DNA from 4 places in the Janthinobacterium sp. SUN118 genome. Region 4 is predicted to be linked to each of the others. Evidence: predicted binding sites of a transcription regulator. Region 4 holds the regulator's gene; each other region holds the start of a gene.
What was found. Region 4 encodes LexA, which represses DNA repair genes until DNA is damaged. Its sites were predicted from a motif close to ACTGTATNNNNATACAGT; they were not measured.
Positions count from the first base shown of each region.

Region 1 (4,036 bases), on a different contig from region 4:
TTATAGCGGCCCGAGGCGCCGCCGTGGCCGGCGCCCATATTCGTTTTCAGCAGCAGGGGATTGCCGTCCGTTTTATACGCGCGCAGCTTGGCCACGTATTTGGCCGGTTCCCAGTACATGACCTGGCTGTCGTTGAGGCCCGTCGTCACCAGCATGGCGGGATAATTCCTACGTGCAATGTTGTCGTAAGGCGAGTAGCTGAGCATGTAGTCATAGGCCGCCTTCTGGTTCGGGTCACCCCATTCCAGGTATTCGCCCGTGGTCAGCGGCAGGCTGGCGTCCATCATGGTGTTCATCACGTCGACGAAGGGCACGGCCGCGTGCACGGCGTGGAACAGTTCGGGACGCATGTTGACGACGGCGCCCATCAGCAAGCCACCGGCACTGCCGCCCTGGATGATCAGGCGGTTCGGGCTCGTCCATTTTTCGCGCACCAGGTAGTCGGCGCTGTCGATGAAGTCATTGAAGGTATTTTTCTTCTTCATCAGCATGCCGTCCTCATGCCAGGCTTCGCCCATGTCGGTGCCGCCACGGATATGCGCTTGCGCATAGATGACGCCCCGTTCCAGCAGGCTGATGCGGCTGATGGCAAAGCTGGCTTCCGTCGAGATGCCGTAGGAACCATACGAGTACAGCAGCAGCGGCGCGGAACCGTCGAGCTTGACGCCTTTCTTGTAGACGATCCACAGCGGCACTTGCACGCCATCGCGCGCTTTCACCCACAGGCGCTGCGTGGTGTAGCGGCTGCCGTCAAAGCCGCCGACGATTTCCTGCTGCTTCAGCACCGTGCGCTTGCCATCTTGCATGTTCACGTCGATGACGGTGGGCGGCGTGACGGGGGACTGGTAGGACATGCGAAATTGCGTGGCGGAAAATTCCGGCGTGCCGGCCGCGCTGGCCAGGTAGACGGCATCGTCGAACTGCACGGTTTTCCAGTTCTTCTGCGCAAAATCATGGATGCGCGCGCGGTTCAGGGCGCGCGCTTTTTCCATCACCACCAGGTAGCCCTGGAAGACGTCGATGGACTGGATCACGGCATCCTTGTTGTGCGGCACCAGCGTCTTCCAGTGCCGGGCCTGCGGATCCGACAGCGGCGCGCTGACGATGCGGAAATTCTTCGCCTCCTTGTTGGTCAGAATATACAGCTGGCCGTCGCGGTGCTCGACGACGTAGCGGTGGCCCTTCTCGCGCTTCAGCACGGGCTGGAAGCTGCCTTCCGGCTTGTTGGTTGGCAACAGCAGCACTTCCGTCGTATCCGTGCTGCCCGAGGTGAGCACAAAGAATTGCTTGTCGTGCGTGCGGCCCACGTTGATGGCGAACTGTTCCACCGGCTCGTGGTAGACCTGCTGCTGCGTGCCGCCCAGGGCCAGGCGGAATACGCGGTCCGAACGCTTGGTGGTGGCGTCTTCCTGGGCCAGCATCAGGGTGGCGTTGTCCGACGCCCAGGCCAGCGACGTTACGCGTGGCATGCTGTCGGTAAGTAACTTGCCCGTCTTCAAATCCTTGACGTGCAATTCGTACTGGCGGAAACCCGTCGTGTCGGTGGTGTAGGCCAGCAGCTGTTCATTCGGGCTGATGGAAAACGCGCGCACGGCAAAGAATTTTTGGCCTTCGGCCAATTGATTCTGGTCCAGCAGGACTTCCTCAGGCGCCTGCGCATCATAGGCGCCGCCCTTGCCGATAGGGCGGCGGCAATGGATCGGGTACTGCTTGCCCGCTTCCACGCGCGTGTAATAGTAGAAATTGCCCTGGCGTGCAGGCACGGACAGGTCCACTTCCTGCATGCGGCCCTTGATTTCGGCATACACCTTGTCGGCCAGCGGCTGTATCGGTGCCGTGACGGCCGCCGTATAGGCGTTTTCCGCATTCAGGTAGTCGATCACGGCTGGATCGCTCTTCTTTTGCAGCCAGCGGTAGTCGTCCGTGACGACCGTGCCATGGCGTGTTTCCTGCCATGCTGTCTTGGCGGCAACGGGGGCTGCGACGGGTGCGGTGGCCGTGGCGACGGTGGTGGTGGCGGCGTCGGCGGCTGTCGCGGATGGCGAAAGCGTGGACAGCAGCAGGGCCGGCATGATGGATGAGCAGGCGGCCAGGCGGCGTAAGACGTAAGGTACTGTGGACAAGGCAACTCCCTAGGTTTCGTTGTTGTGCAGCGATTCTATTCTTGCTAAATAGAAAAGCCAATCATGATTTCAGTCAATGCTGCGCCGGCGCTTGCATCCACGGGCATTTCCAGCGATACTGTATATAACAACAGTATTTAACAGCATCCCGCCGCGAGGTGCCCTTGACCCTATCTGCCCCTACATTTCCTGAGTCACCCGCGCCGCGCCGCTGGATTGCCCACCTGGACATGGATGCCTTCTTTGCGTCCGTTGAATTGCTGAAATATCCGGAATTGCGCGGCGAAGCCGTCGTCATCGGCGGTGGCCGCTTGCAGCAGCCCGTGCTGCAGGAAGATGGCACGCGGCAGTTTGCGCGCATGCGCGATTACGTGGGGCGCGGCGTCGTCACCACGTCGACGTATGCGGCGCGCGCGTTCGGCGTGTTTTCCGCCATGGGCATCATGAAGGCGGCCAAGCTGGCGCCGGACAGCATCCTGCTGCCGGCCGACTTCGAGGCGTACCGCGAGTACTCGGCCCGTTTCAAGCAGGCCGTGGCCCACCTGTGCCCCATCATCCAGAACGTGGGCATCGATGAAATCTATGTCGACCTGACGGAATATGGCGGGCAGGCGCCGGCCATGGCCGCGCGCCTGAAGGCGGCCGTGTCCGAGGCGACGGGCCTGTCGTGCTCGATCGGCCTGGCGCCGAACAAATTGCTGGCGAAAATCTGTTCCGATCTGGAAAAACCCGATGGTCTGACCATCTTGTCGCCCGAGGATGTGGCAACGCGCGTGTGGCCCCTGCCGGCGAAAAAAATCAACGGCATCGGGCCGAAGGCCACGGCCAAGCTGGAAGCGCTGGGCATCGTCAGCATCGGCCAGCTGGCGCAAGCCGACCTGGCCATGCTGCGCACGCAGTTTGGCGACGTGTACACCAGCTGGCTGCGGCAGGCGGCGCTGGGCATCGACGAGCGGCCCGTGCAGACGAGCCGGGAAACCAAGTCCGTCAGCCGCGAAACGACGTTCGAGCGCGACTTGCAGGTGGTGCGCGACCGCGCCACCCTGTCGGAAAAGCTGGAAAGCCTGTGCACGCGCGTGGCGGGCGACCTCGACAAGCAGTCGCTGGCGGGGCGCACGGTGGGCATCAAGCTGCGCTTCGAGGATTTCAGCACGGTGACGCGCGATGTCACCTTGCCCAGCGCCACGGCGGATGCCGCCGCCATCCTGCGTGCCAGCCGCGATTGTTTGCGGCGCGTGCCGTTCGAGAAAAAAATCCGCCTGCTGGGCGTGCGCATCTCGACCCTGTCCGATCCTGCCCTGGTCACGCGGCAGGCGCCGGCCCAGGCCGAGCTGTTTCCCGCCCTGTAGCGGCATCGCGCGGCCACCAATCCTGTTGTACAAGCATCGCGCCAGTCCGCGCCTTTGACGGCATGAGCGTGTCGAAAGTGTAGAATGGCGTTCCCCTGGCACTACTGAAACAAACGGAAGACAAAAACTATGTGGTTCAAGAATCTTCAGATTTACCGCCTGCCCGCACCATGGGCTTATACGCCAGAACAACTGGAAGAGGCGCTGTCCTCGAACAAATTTACGCCGGCGACCAGCATGGATCTGATGCGCCAGGGCTGGGATACGCCACGCCCGAATGGCGGTTTGGTGCACGTGGTCAACAAGCAGATGCTGATCCTGCTGGGCACGGAAAAGAAATTGCTGCCAGCCACCGTCATCAACCAGGTCGCCAAGGCCCGCGCCGCTGAAATGGAAGAAGCGCAAGGCTTTGCGCCGGGCAAGAAAGCCATGAAGGAATTGAAAGAGCGCGTCGCCGACGAACTGCTGCCGCGCGCCTTCAGCATCCGCAGCAATGTCTGGACGTGGATCGATCCCGTCAATGGCTGGCTGGTGGTCGATGCCGCCAGCCCGGCAAAAGCCGAT
Region 1 is NZ_JAPUBV010000007.1:127,488-131,523, forward strand. Features, by position in the region: gene O0880_RS27470 (S9 family peptidase) at 1-2,123, opposite strand, end outside; gene dinB (DNA polymerase IV) at 2,339-3,472, shown strand; gene O0880_RS27480 (recombination-associated protein RdgC) at 3,602-4,036, shown strand, end outside.
Region 1: dinB (DNA polymerase IV) is a predicted target of LexA. The motif match lies at 2,241-2,258, and genes of this name have one in related genera.

Region 2 (4,036 bases), on a different contig from region 4:
AATTGTCGACCAGCTGGCGCCCCCTTTGCGTCAGCCGCGTGCCGCCGCCACCCTTGCCGCCCGTCAAGCGCTCCACCAGCGGCTCGCCGGCCAGGTTGTTCATGGCGTCGATGGCGTCCCAGGCCGCCTTGTAGCTCATCTTCACAAGCTTGGCCGCCTGCGTGATGGAACCGCACTCGGCGATGGCGCCCAGCAATTCCACGCGTCCGGCGCCGCCCAGATTTTCTCCGCCCACCGTCATCCATACCGAGCCTTGCAGGCCGATTTCCGCTGCCGCCGATTTATCCAATGCGTTCACCCAATGCCTCTTCCATGCTGTCAATTTGTCCGTCGCGCAAGTAAAGCACATGTTCGCCCAGGATGCGCGCATCTTCCGGATCATGCGTGATCAGGATCATGGGCACGTCCAGGCGCTGCTGCCACTGGCTCAACTCGAGGCGCATTTTGACACGCAGGGCCGGATCGAGGGCGGCAAACGGCTCGTCGAGCAGCAGGGCGGCCGGTTCGGCCACGAGCGCCCTTGCCAGCGCCACCCTTTGGCGCTGGCCGCCGGACAACTCGTCGGGGAACTGGTGCGCCAGTTCCTGCAGGTGAAACGCGTCGAGCCAGTGCTCGACCTTGGCCAGTTTTTCGCGCGCGCGCGGATTGAACCAGCCCCGCGCCAGGCCAAAGCCCACGTTCTGGCGCACCGTCAGGTGCGGGAACAGCGCGTAGTCCTGGAACAGATAGGCGACATTGCGCTGCTGCGGCGGCAGGTTGATGCCGGCGGCGGAATCGAACAGGGTGCGCCCGTTCAGCCGGATATGGCCTGCGTCCGGGGTGAAGAGGCCGGCAATGGCTTTCAGGGTCATGCTCTTGCCGGCCCCGGACGGGCCATACATGGCGATGCGCTGGCTGCTGGACGTGCACTGCACGTGCATGTCAAAACGGCGTTTGCCGGAGCGCAAGGTGGCGCGGAGGTCGAGGTCAAGTTGCATGGCGGTCATTTGTGAGCGATGCGTCCCGGTGCCAGGCGGCCGGCGGCCAGCAGCACCACGATGCAAACGACGGAAGTGATCAGCACCAGCATGTTGGCCGCATCGTCCTGGCCCGCCTGCACGGCTTCATACACGGCGACCGACAGGGTCTGCGTCTTGCCGGGAATGCTGCCAGCCACCATCAGGGTGGCGCCGAATTCGCCCAGCGCGCGCACAAAGCCCAGCAGCACGCCGGCCAGGATGCCGCGCCACGCCAGCGGCAGGGTGACGCGGAAGAAAATCGCCAGCTCCGAGATGCCCAGCACGCGGGCCGCCTGCTCGAGCTGGCCGTCGACGGCCTCGAAGGCGGCGCGCGCGGGCTTGAAGACGAGGGGGAAGGCCACCACCGTCGAGGCGATCACGGCGCCTTGCCAGGTGAAGATCAGGTTGATGCCGAAGTTATCCTGCAGCCAGATACCGAGCGGACCGCGCCGGCCCAGCAAGACCAGCAAATAGTAGCCGAGCACGGTGGGTGGCATCACCATCGGCAAGGTCAGCAGCGCATCGAGCAGGTTACGCCCAGGAAAGCGGGCACGCGCCAGCAGATAGCCGGTGCCGATGCCGAGCAACAAATTGAGCGCCGTGGCCCACGCCGCCACCTTCAGCGACAGGGCCAGCGCGGTCCAGGCGATATCCATGCGGGAACTTGGCTAACTATGGTTTCTTGAAGCCGTACTTGGCGAGGATGGCTTGCGCCGGCGCCGTCTGCAGGTAGCTGACGAAACGCTTCGCCTCGGCCTGGTTGGCGCTGTCCTTGATGGTGGCGATCGGGTACAGCACGGGCGCGTCCAGCGGCACTTCCAGCACCACATTCACTTTATCCTTCATGATGGCCGCGTCGGTGGCATAGACGAAACCCGCATCGACTTCGCCGCGCGCCACGTAATCGAGCGACTGGCGCACGTTTTGCGTGCCGATGGCCTTGGTCTGCACGGCGTCCCACAGCTTGGCCTTCTTCAGCGCGCCTTCCGAATAGCGGCCAACGGGCACGCTGGCCGGGTTGGCGATGGCGACGCGGGTCACGCCCTTGTGCGTCAGGTCCGTCAGGCTCTTGATGCCGAGCTTGCTGTCGTGCGGCACGATCAGCACCAGGCTGTTGCCGACGAAATCCTGGCGGTCGGCCGGCAATACGAGGCCCTGCTTTTGCGCCGCATCCATGGTTTCCTGGTCGGCCGAGGCAAACACGTCGACGGGCGCGCCCTTGACGATCTGCTGCAGCAGCACGCCCGAAGCGGCGAAGTTCAGCGAGACTTTGCTGCCCGGATACTGCGCCTCATAGCCCTGCGCCGCATCCTTGAACGCATTCGTCAGGCTGGCGGCAGCCGAGACGACCACTTCGCCGGCCAGGGCGGACGAGGCGACGGTGGCAAGCAGGGCGGTGCCGAAGAATTGGGCGAGAGGGGTGAGGCGCATGGTCGTATCCTTGTAAAGTGAACGGTGAACAAGGAGCGTAATATACACTTATATATAACGTTCTGCCATCGTACAAGTCAAGACAGCGCAGCATGCATTCCCTGATATACTGTATATAAACACAGTATATTGAGGTGAGCCATGAAATTGACGGACAAGCTGGAAATCCTGGCCGACGCGGCCAAGTACGACGCGTCCTGCGCCAGCAGTGGCGCGCCCAAGCGCGATTCCATCGGCAAGGACGGCTTTGGTGCCACCTCGGGCATGGGCATCTGCCACAGCTACACGCCGGACGGGCGCTGCGTCTCCCTGCTGAAAATACTGCTGACCAATTACTGCCTGTACGATTGCCAGTACTGCGTCAACCGCCGCAGCTCGAACGTGCCGCGCGCGCGGTTTACGGTGGCCGAAGTGGTCAGGCTGACGGCCGATTTTTACCTGCGCAACTACATCGACGGCCTGTTCCTCAGTTCCGGCATCATCCAGTCGGCCGACTACACGATGGAACAGCTGGTGCAGGTGGCGCGCGAGCTGCGCGAGGTGCACCAGTTCCGCGGCTACATCCACCTGAAAACCATCCCCGACGCCGATCCCGCCCTGATCGCGCAGGCGGGCCGCTATGCCGACCGGCTCAGCGTCAATATCGAACTGCCGACGCAGGACAGCGTGCAAGCACTGGCGCCGGAAAAAAGCGTGCACACGATCAAGCTGGCCATGGGCGCCATCCGCCGCAAGCTCGATGAAAAGGCAGAGGAACCAAGGTCGCCGCGCTTCGCGCCGGCCGGGCAAAGCACGCAGATGATCGTCGGCGCCGACGCCAGCGACGACCAGCAGATCCTCTCCACGGCCGAGACCCTGTACGGCAGCTACAAGCTCAAGCGCGTGTACTACTCGGCCTTCAGCCCCATCCCCGACAGCCCGAAAAGCGTGCCGCTGGCGCCGCCGCCGATGCTGCGCGAACACCGGCTGTACCAGGCCGATTTTTTGCTGCGCAGCTATGGCTTCCGGGCCAGCGAACTGCTGCCGGCAACGGGCGGCAACCTGGCGCTCGATATCGACCCCAAGCTGGCGTGGGCGCTGGCGCACCGCGAACATTTTCCGCTGGACTTGAACCACGCGGCGCAGCACATGATCGCGCGCGTGCCCGGCATCGGCTTGCGCAACGCACAGCGCATCGTCGACCTGCGCCGGCTGCGGCAAGTGCGCTACGCCGACCTGTCGCGCCTGCGCTGCAGCATGAAGAAAATCGCGCCCTTCATCATCACGGCCGATTATTTCCCCGCGCGCGACACCACGGCTTCCGAACACCTGCGCCAGGCCATGGCGGAAGCGCCGCGGCAGATGCATTTGTGGCCGGAATTGCAGGCGGCATGAACGCCGTGGCGCGGCTGGCGCAATCGTTCGACGAGTGGCGCGCGGCCGCCCGCGAATTGATCGCGCGCAAAGTGCCACCTGCCGATGTCGCCTGGCACGCGCAAGCGGATGATGGCGACCTGTTTTCGTCCGCCCCCGCGCCTGCCGACACTGTCATGTTGGCGCCCGCCTTGCGCCTGCCGCGCCAGCTGGTGGAGCTGCTGGAGGCGGCCGCCTGTTTCAACGCCGCCGAC
Region 2 is NZ_JAPUBV010000002.1:700,373-704,408, reverse strand. Features, by position in the region: gene O0880_RS18850 (TOBE domain-containing protein) at 1-241, opposite strand, end outside; gene O0880_RS18845 (ATP-binding cassette domain-containing protein) at 282-977, opposite strand; gene modB (molybdate ABC transporter permease subunit) at 983-1,654, opposite strand; gene modA (molybdate ABC transporter substrate-binding protein) at 1,671-2,429, opposite strand; gene O0880_RS18830 (putative DNA modification/repair radical SAM protein) at 2,571-3,803, shown strand; gene O0880_RS18825 (UdgX family uracil-DNA binding protein) at 3,800-4,036, shown strand, end outside.
Region 2: O0880_RS18830 (putative DNA modification/repair radical SAM protein) is a predicted target of LexA. The motif match lies at 2,538-2,555, and genes of this name have one in related genera.

Region 3 (4,036 bases), 780 kb from region 4:
AGGGTCGTGATGATGCTGCCGACATAGACGACGAACATCACGGGGCTGCGCCACTGCGTGCGGGGGTCGAGTTTTTTGAACGCATCGACGACGGCGGGGCCGATCAGTGCGGAATCGAACAAAGTCAGGCTTGTGCGTGACATGGTAGCCTCTTATTTGATGAATAGTTGCAGGTGTTCGACGACGGGGCCCAGGGCCAGCGCGGGAACATAATTGAGCACGCCGACCAGCACGACGACGCCGATCAGCAGGCCGATGAACATGGGGCCGTGCGTGGGCATGGTGCCGGCATTGGCCGACAGGCGCTGCTTGCCGGCCAGTGAACCGGCCACCGCCAGCACGGGCACGATCACGGCGAAGCGGCCGAACCACATGGCGATCGCCAGCATCACGTTATAGAACGGCGTGTTGGCGGACAGGCCGGCAAACGCGCTGCCGTTGTTGTTGGCGGCCGAGGTGAAGGCGTACAGGATTTCGGAAAATCCATGCGCGCCCGGATTGGCCACGCCCACCGTGCCCGGCTCCACCATCACGGCGATCGCCGTTCCCGTCAGCACCAGGGCCGGCGTCACCAGGATGGCCAGCGACACCATCTTCATTTCATACGCCTGGATTTTCTTGCCCAGGTATTCCGGCGTGCGGCCTATCATCAGGCCGGCGATGAAGACGGCCAGGATGGCGAACATCAGCATGCCGTACAGGCCCGTGCCCACGCCGCCGAACACCACTTCGCCGAACTGCATCAGCAGCAGCGGCACCATGCCGCCCAGGGGCATGTAGGAGTCGTGCATGGAGTTGACGGCGCCGCACGATGCCGCCGTCGTCACCGCCGCGAACAGGGTCGAGGAACTGATGCCGAAGCGCGTTTCCTTGCCTTCCATATTGCCGCCCGATTGCAGGCTGCTGGCCTGCTGGTCCACGCCCAGCGCCTGTAGGGCAGGATTGGCTTGCTGCTCGGCGCTCATCACGCCGGCCGTCATGACGACGAAGATGACGGTCATGGCGGCCAGTACGGCCCAGCCCTGGCGCATGTCGCCCACCATGCGGCCAAAGGTGAAGCACAGGCCGGCGGGAATCAGGAAGATGGCCAGCATCTGCAGGAAGTTCGACAGCACGGTGGGGTTTTCATACGGATGCGAGGAATTGGCATTGAAGAAGCCGCCGCCATTCGTGCCCAGCAGCTTGATCGACTCCTGCGACGCGACGGGGCCCATGGCGATCGTCTGCGTTTTTGCCACTTGCGCTTCCATCACGGGCTTGCCGGCCGCATCCAGCACGGGCTGGCCATCGGCCGCCATTTTCGGCGTCTCATACGCCACCTGGTCGAGCAGGGTCACTTCCTTGTACGGGGAAAAATTCTGGATCATGCCTTCGCCCATGAAGACGACGGACAAGGCCAAGGAGAGCGGCAGCAGGATGTACAGGGTCGAGCGCACCAGGTCGACCCAGAAATTGCCGATCGACTTGCCCGAGCGCGAGGCGAAGCCGCGCACCAGCGCAAAGATCACGGCGATGCCCGTGGCGGCCGAGAAGAAGTTCTGGCAGGCCAGGCCCAGCATCTGGGTCAGGTAGCTCATGGTCTGTTCGCCGCCGTAGCCCTGCCAGTTGGTATTGGCGACAAAGCTGACGGTGGTATTGAACGAGGAATCCGGGCTGACGGCGCCCAGTCCCTGGGGATTCAGCGGTAAAAAGCCCTGCAGGCGCTGCAGGCCATACACAAACACGGCGCCCACGGTATTGAAGACGATCAGGGCGATGGCATAGCTTTTCCAGCCCATGGCCTTGTCGGCGGGCAGGCCGGACCAGCGGTACAGCAGGTTTTCCAGCTTTTGCAGCCAGCCCAGGCCGCGCAGCGGCGCGTCGCCGGCCACCCTGGCCATGTACGATCCCAGCGGATAGGCGGCCGCCAGCAGCACGACGAGGAAAGCGAGCAGTAATAGTGTTGATTGGGTCGTCATCACAGTTCCTCCGCCTTCAGCAGCGCCACCAGCAGGTACACGAGCAAGCCGGCCGACACGAAGGCGCCCAGCACATAAAACGCGTTCATTTCACGCTCCCTAATTTGTCGCAGGCGACGGCAAAGCCGACCACCACGACGAAAAACACGGCAATCAAGCCGAGATACACGATATCCATTCCCACCCTCATTCAGGTTTGTTTTGATAGTGAGCAGATTAGCCAAATGGATCTAAAAAATTCGTAAAGACTGGGCGGGCAGCTGTAAACAAGATGTAAAAACGGGGGCTTTACCGCATAAAATCCGCCACAATTGGCGCAAAACCACGGCTGTGGCGCACTCTTGTTGCCTTGGAGTAGCGCTATTGCTCGCCGATCAAGATAGAATGCGCGAGCGTCCGCACAAGGACGCCTAGCCTGCCGCACTGCCCTCCCCCAGTGACGCTGGACGGGATATACTGTACATTCATACAGTTATCGCCGCCGCTGTCACTGCGCCGCGCAGTGCCCCGGCCTGGCGTTCCAACCACTGTCTTTACTTAGCTTGAACACGTATGGCCACTAAAAAACCAGCATCCGACTACAGCGAATCATCCATCCGTGTCCTGAAAGGACTGGAACCCGTCAAGCAGCGCCCGGGGATGTACACCCGCACTGAAAATCCGCTGCACATCATTCAGGAAGTGATCGACAATGCCTCCGACGAGGCGCTGGGCGGTCATTGCACGCATATCGCCGTCACGCAAAACACCGATGGCAGCATCACCGTCGAAGACAATGGCCGCGGCATTCCCGTCGGCCTGCATCCGGAAGAAGGCGTGCCGACGGTGGAAATCGTGTTTACGCGGCTGCACGCGGGCGGCAAGTTCGACAAGGGCTCGGGCGGCGCCTACGCGTTTTCGGGCGGCCTGCACGGCGTCGGCGTATCCGTCACCAATGCACTGTCGACGCGCCTGGAAATCACCGTCTGGCGCAAGGAAAGCGACGGCAACGGCCTGCATCACATGGTGTTTGCCAACGGCGACGTGATCGAACCATTGAATTCGCGTCCCGCCCCGCGCGACGGCAAGAAGTCGGGCACGCGCGTGACGGCCTGGCCCGATGCAAAGTATTTTGACTCGCCGAATATCTCGCAAACCGAGCTGCAACGCCTGCTGCGCTCGAAAGCCGTGCTGCTGCCGGGCGTGACGGTCACGCTGACCAATGCCAAGACGGGCGACACGCAAACCTGGCTGTACGCGGAAGGCTTGCGAGGCTACCTGACCGAATCGCTGGCGCAGGTGTCGAATGGCGAAACGCTGATCCCCCTGTTCGAGGGCGCGCAATACGCGGGCCCGGACTCGGAAGGCTTTGCCGAAGGCGAAGGCGCGGCCTGGGTCGTGGCGTGGACGGAAGAAGGCGCCATCGTGCGCGAGTCGTATGTCAACCTGATTCCCACCTCGAATGGCGGCACGCACGAATCGGGCTTGCGCGACGGCCTGTTCGGCGCCGTGAAGAACTTCGTCGAGATGCATTCGCTGCTGCCGAAAGGCGTGAAGCTGCTGCCCGAAGACGTATTCGCGCGCGCTTCCTTCGTGCTGTCGGCGAAGGTGCTGGACCCGCAATTCCAGGGCCAGATCAAGGAACGCCTGAACTCGCGCGACGCCGTGCGTCTCGTCTCGACCTTCACCAAGCCGCCGCTGGAACTGTGGCTGAACCAGCACGTCGACTACGGCAAGAAGCTGGCCGAATTGGTGATCAAGCAGGCGCAGTCGCGCCAGCGCTCGCTGCAAAAAGTGGAAAAGAAAAAATCCTCGGGCGTGGCCGTATTGCCGGGCAAGCTGACCGACTGCGAATCGTCGGACATCACGCGCAATGAACTGTTCCTCGTCGAGGGCGACTCGGCGGGAGGTTCGGCCAAGATGGGCCGCGACAAGGAATTCCAGGCCATCCTGCCCCTGCGCGGCAAGGTGCTGAACTCGTGGGAGACGGACCGCGACCGCCTGTTCGCCAACAACGAGATCCACGACATCGCAGTCGCCATCGGCGTCGACCCGCACACCGTGGGCGACACGCCCGACCTGTCCGGTCTGCGCTACGG
Region 3 is NZ_JAPUBV010000001.1:462,985-467,020, reverse strand. Features, by position in the region: gene kdpB (potassium-transporting ATPase subunit KdpB) at 1-143, opposite strand, end outside; gene kdpA (potassium-transporting ATPase subunit KdpA) at 153-1,958, opposite strand; gene kdpF (K(+)-transporting ATPase subunit F) at 1,958-2,047, opposite strand; gene O0880_RS02135 (DNA topoisomerase IV subunit B) at 2,511-4,036, shown strand, end outside.
Region 3: O0880_RS02135 (DNA topoisomerase IV subunit B) is a predicted target of LexA. The motif match lies at 2,414-2,431, and genes of this name have one in related genera.

Region 4 (4,036 bases):
AACCTGAACCTGGCGACGACGGAAGCATAATCGTCCAGCCCGGCCTGCGCCGGGCTTTTTTTTGTCTGACTTTTTCACTGCCTTGCGCACCACCCGACCATGAGCGACAACAAGACTTACGGCTTTACCACCACCATCCTGCATAACGACCGTCGCAAGGGCATCGAGCACGGTTCGCTGCACAAGCCCGTGCACACGTCCGTCGCGTTCGGCTACGGCGATGCGCGCCAGCTCGCTTCCGTGTTCCAGGGCAAGGAGCCCGGCTTCCGCTACGGCCGCCAGGGCAATCCGACCGTTTCCGCGCTGGAAGACAAGGTCAACAAGATGGAGGACGGCGTGGCCACGCTGTGCTTCGCCACCGGCATGGGCGCCATCGGCGCCGTCGTGCAGGCGCTGCTGCGCGCGGGCGACCACGTCGTGTCGTCGGCTTTTCTATTCGGCAACACCAACAGCCTGTGGCAGACGGTGACGGGGCAGGGCATGGCCGTGTCGTTTGTCGACGCCACCGATGTGGCCAACGTGGCGGCCGCCATCACGCCGGCCACGCGCATCGTGTTTGTCGAAACCATCGCCAATCCGCGCACGCAGATCGCCGACCTGGCGAAGATCGGCGAGTTGTGCCGCGAAAAAGGCATCCTGTATATCGTCGACAACACCATGACGACGCCGTATTTGTTTCGTCCGAAAGCGGTGGGCGCGGGCCTGGTGGTCAATGCGCTGACCAAGTCCATCGGCGGCCACGGCAATGCACTGGGCGGCAGCTTGACGGACACGGGCGTGTTCGACTGGACGCAATATCCGAACATCTTTGACAATTATAAAAAGGCGGCGCCGGCCCAGTGGGGCATCGCGCAAATCCGCGCCAAGGCCTTGCGCGACTTCGGCGCCTCGCTGGGACCGGAAGCGGCGCACCATATCGCCGTCGGCGCGGAAACCATGGCCTTGCGCATGGACCGTACCTGCTCCAACGCCCTGGCGCTGGCGACCATGCTGCAGGCGGATCCACGCGTGGCTGCCGTGCATTATCCGGGCTTGGCCTCGCATCCGCAGCACGCGCTGGCAACGGACTTGTTCCGCAGCTATGGCTCCCTGTTCAGCTTTGAGTTGAAAGACGGCATCGACTGCTTCGATTTCCTCAATCGCCTGAACCTGGCTATCCCGGCCAGCAACCTCGGTGACACGCGCACCCTCATCATTCCCGTTGCCCACACGATCTTTTACGAGATGGGCGCCGAGCGCCGCGCCAGCATGGGCATCGCCGAATCGCTGATCCGCGTCTCCGTCGGCATCGAGGACGAGGCGGATCTGCTCGAGGATTTCCGTAATGCGCTGGAGGCATAAAACGCCCGGGCGATAAAAAAGGGCCGCAACAGCATGACTGTTGCGGCCCTTTTTGCGTTTTACGTGCGACAGCTGCCAGGAAAAATCAATGCCAGCTGCGCATCAAGCCAACTGCCAGCCCTTCCAGGGCGAATTCGTCTTCGGGCGACACGGTAATGACCTTGAAATCGGGGTTTTCCGGCAGCAGTTCGATGACGGAGCCCGTCTTCTTGTAGCGCTTGACGGTGACTTCGTCGCCGATGCGGGCGACGACGATCTGGCCATTCTTGGCGCTGTCGACCTTCTTGACTGCCAACAAGTCGCCATCCATGATGCCGGCGTCGCGCATGGACCAGCCGCGCACCTTCAGCAGGAAGTCGGGCTTGGCCGAGAACAGGGCAGGATCGACGTTGTAGCTCGCTTCCAGGTTTTCCTGTGCCAGGATGGGCGAACCGGCCGCCACGCGGCCGATCAGCGGTAGCGACATCAGCAGGGCCGCCGGCACCTTCGATGGCAGCGTTTCGGCCGCCGCGCCGATCAGGCGGATGCCGCGCGACGTGCCCGGCGAAATCTCGATCGCGCCCTTGCGGGCCAGGGCCTGCAAATGCTCTTCGGCCGCATTGGCCGATTTAAAACCCAATTCATTGGCAATCTCGGCGCGGGTGGGAGGAAAGCCCGTATTTTCAATCGCGTCCTTGATCAGGTTCAGGATTTGTTCTTGTCGTGCTGTCAGCTTGATCATGAGCGGTGGGTGCATACTAAAATGCTGTCTATATGAACAGTCTGTATTTTTGTACAGTATCGCCGACTATGCAAGCCCAATTTCACCATTTCGCAAAATAATTCAACGATCGGCTTGTTCCTGGCGCGATCACTTCAATTTATTGCCAATTTGCAATTTTCTCTGCTAGTATGCGCATGATATTTTTTTGGCAATGTGGCATCCGGGCCATGTGTGCCTCTCTTCATCCGTAAAACTATAAAAGGATTCCATGATCGACCGATGTGGTAAGCGTTTCACCTTGCTGGCTGGCTTGCTGGGCATCTTATTTGCCGGGAATGCGTGCGCCTTTACCCTGGGCACGCATGTCTGGGTGGGGCAGCAGGTCATCAACGATCTGGCGGACGATGGCAAGATCACTATTGTATTGCAGGGAAAGCCCGTCACCCTCGAAGTGCCCGCGCATGTGCGCAGTGCCATCCTGGCGAACCAGACGGAGTTCTTGCTGGGGAATATAGGTCCCGACTCGGCGCCGGACATTCTCGTCGGGCAAACCATCGTCCATCCCGGCATCGAAGACGGCTGGAAGACCAACGACTGGCTGCGTTTCCTGCTCAACAGCGCCAGGGGTAACGCCGCGGGCACGGCATACGCCTATGGCTACCTGGGGCATGCCTCGGCCGACATGTTCGCCCACACGTATGTCAATCAGTATGCGGGAGACATCTTTGACCTGGCCGATGAAACGCTGGTGGAGCAGCGGCATATTGCTCTCGAGGGCTTTATCGGGAGGCTGACGCCGCCGTTGCGCGACCACACGGGCAAGCAGCTTGGCGCCGTGCGCGCCTTGATCAAGCCCAGTGATGCATTCGGCACGTTTGTGCGCGACACGCTGGTGCTCAACGATACGGTGCAGGAGCAATACAGCCGCGGCAAGTATGGACGGCATTTGGCGGCCTACCATGCCTACCGCAAATCCATCGACGCGATGGTGGCCAATCCTGCGTGGAACCAGCTCGACGTCGCGGTCGTGCGGCTGTTTGCGTCGAACTGGGGCGTGGCGCTGTCGTCGAACGACGCGCAAAAGATCATCGACAAGGCCAATGTCATCATCCCCAAGGTACAGGCGGGCGAGGACCGCATCCAGTCCCTGGCAAACGATCTGGTCAATGCCACGCAGCATCTTGACGATGCCCTGTTCAGCGGCGTGAAGAAGGCCACGCAGACCGTGTTCAGTGTCGAGCAGGAGATACTCCAGCTGCACCTGCAGATTTCCAGCAAGGAAAGCGAGTTGCGCCGCAAGGCAAGTTGCCCGAAAGAATGGCAGGATCCGTTCGGCCATCGTGCATGTCAAAAAGCAAACGATGTGATCGACTCCATCAATGGCTCGGTCAATGCGGCCCTGGGCTCGCTCAATGGCAAGCTGGCGGCCAAGCGGCAGCAGCTGTTGCAGGCCAGTATCGCCGTGCGCGATGCTGCGGTGGCATCGCAAAAGCTGGTGCAGATCGTCAGCAATGCCGCCATTGATTTCAGCCAGCGCATGGGGCAGAACACGTCGCCGATCAAGGGGCCGCTGATAGGCTGGCGCAATGATGTCGATGTTGCCATGCGTGAATATGTGAAGGCGACGAGCCAGTCATTGCTCAATTCCACGGACCGGGCGGCCAGCGCGACCGAGCCGCTGTCGCGCTGGTTCGATTGCTATCACATGAGCATTCTCGGTGTGGCGCAGGAGCTGTCCGGGTGCGAGCTGCGCGACGGCGCCAGGAATGTGGTCTGGGCGGTGGACCGGGCGCTCAAGCTGGCCGAGGACCTGGCGTTTGCCGGGGACCTGCTCGGCTTGCCGACGCCTTCCGAGATCCGCGCCTGGCGCGACGAGCAGATTGCCAGCGCCAAGGATCGCCTGGTGGCGGAAATCTTCGACCGCCTGCTGCCGCGCGAATTGCAGGATATCCTGGCGCTGTTCAGCAAGGACATGGACGATGCCGCCCTGAA
Region 4 is NZ_JAPUBV010000001.1:1,244,570-1,248,605, forward strand. Features, by position in the region: gene purF (amidophosphoribosyltransferase) at 1-30, shown strand, start outside; gene O0880_RS05670 (cystathionine gamma-synthase family protein) at 100-1,341, shown strand; gene lexA (transcriptional repressor LexA) at 1,427-2,062, opposite strand; gene O0880_RS05680 (zinc dependent phospholipase C family protein) at 2,313-4,036, shown strand, end outside.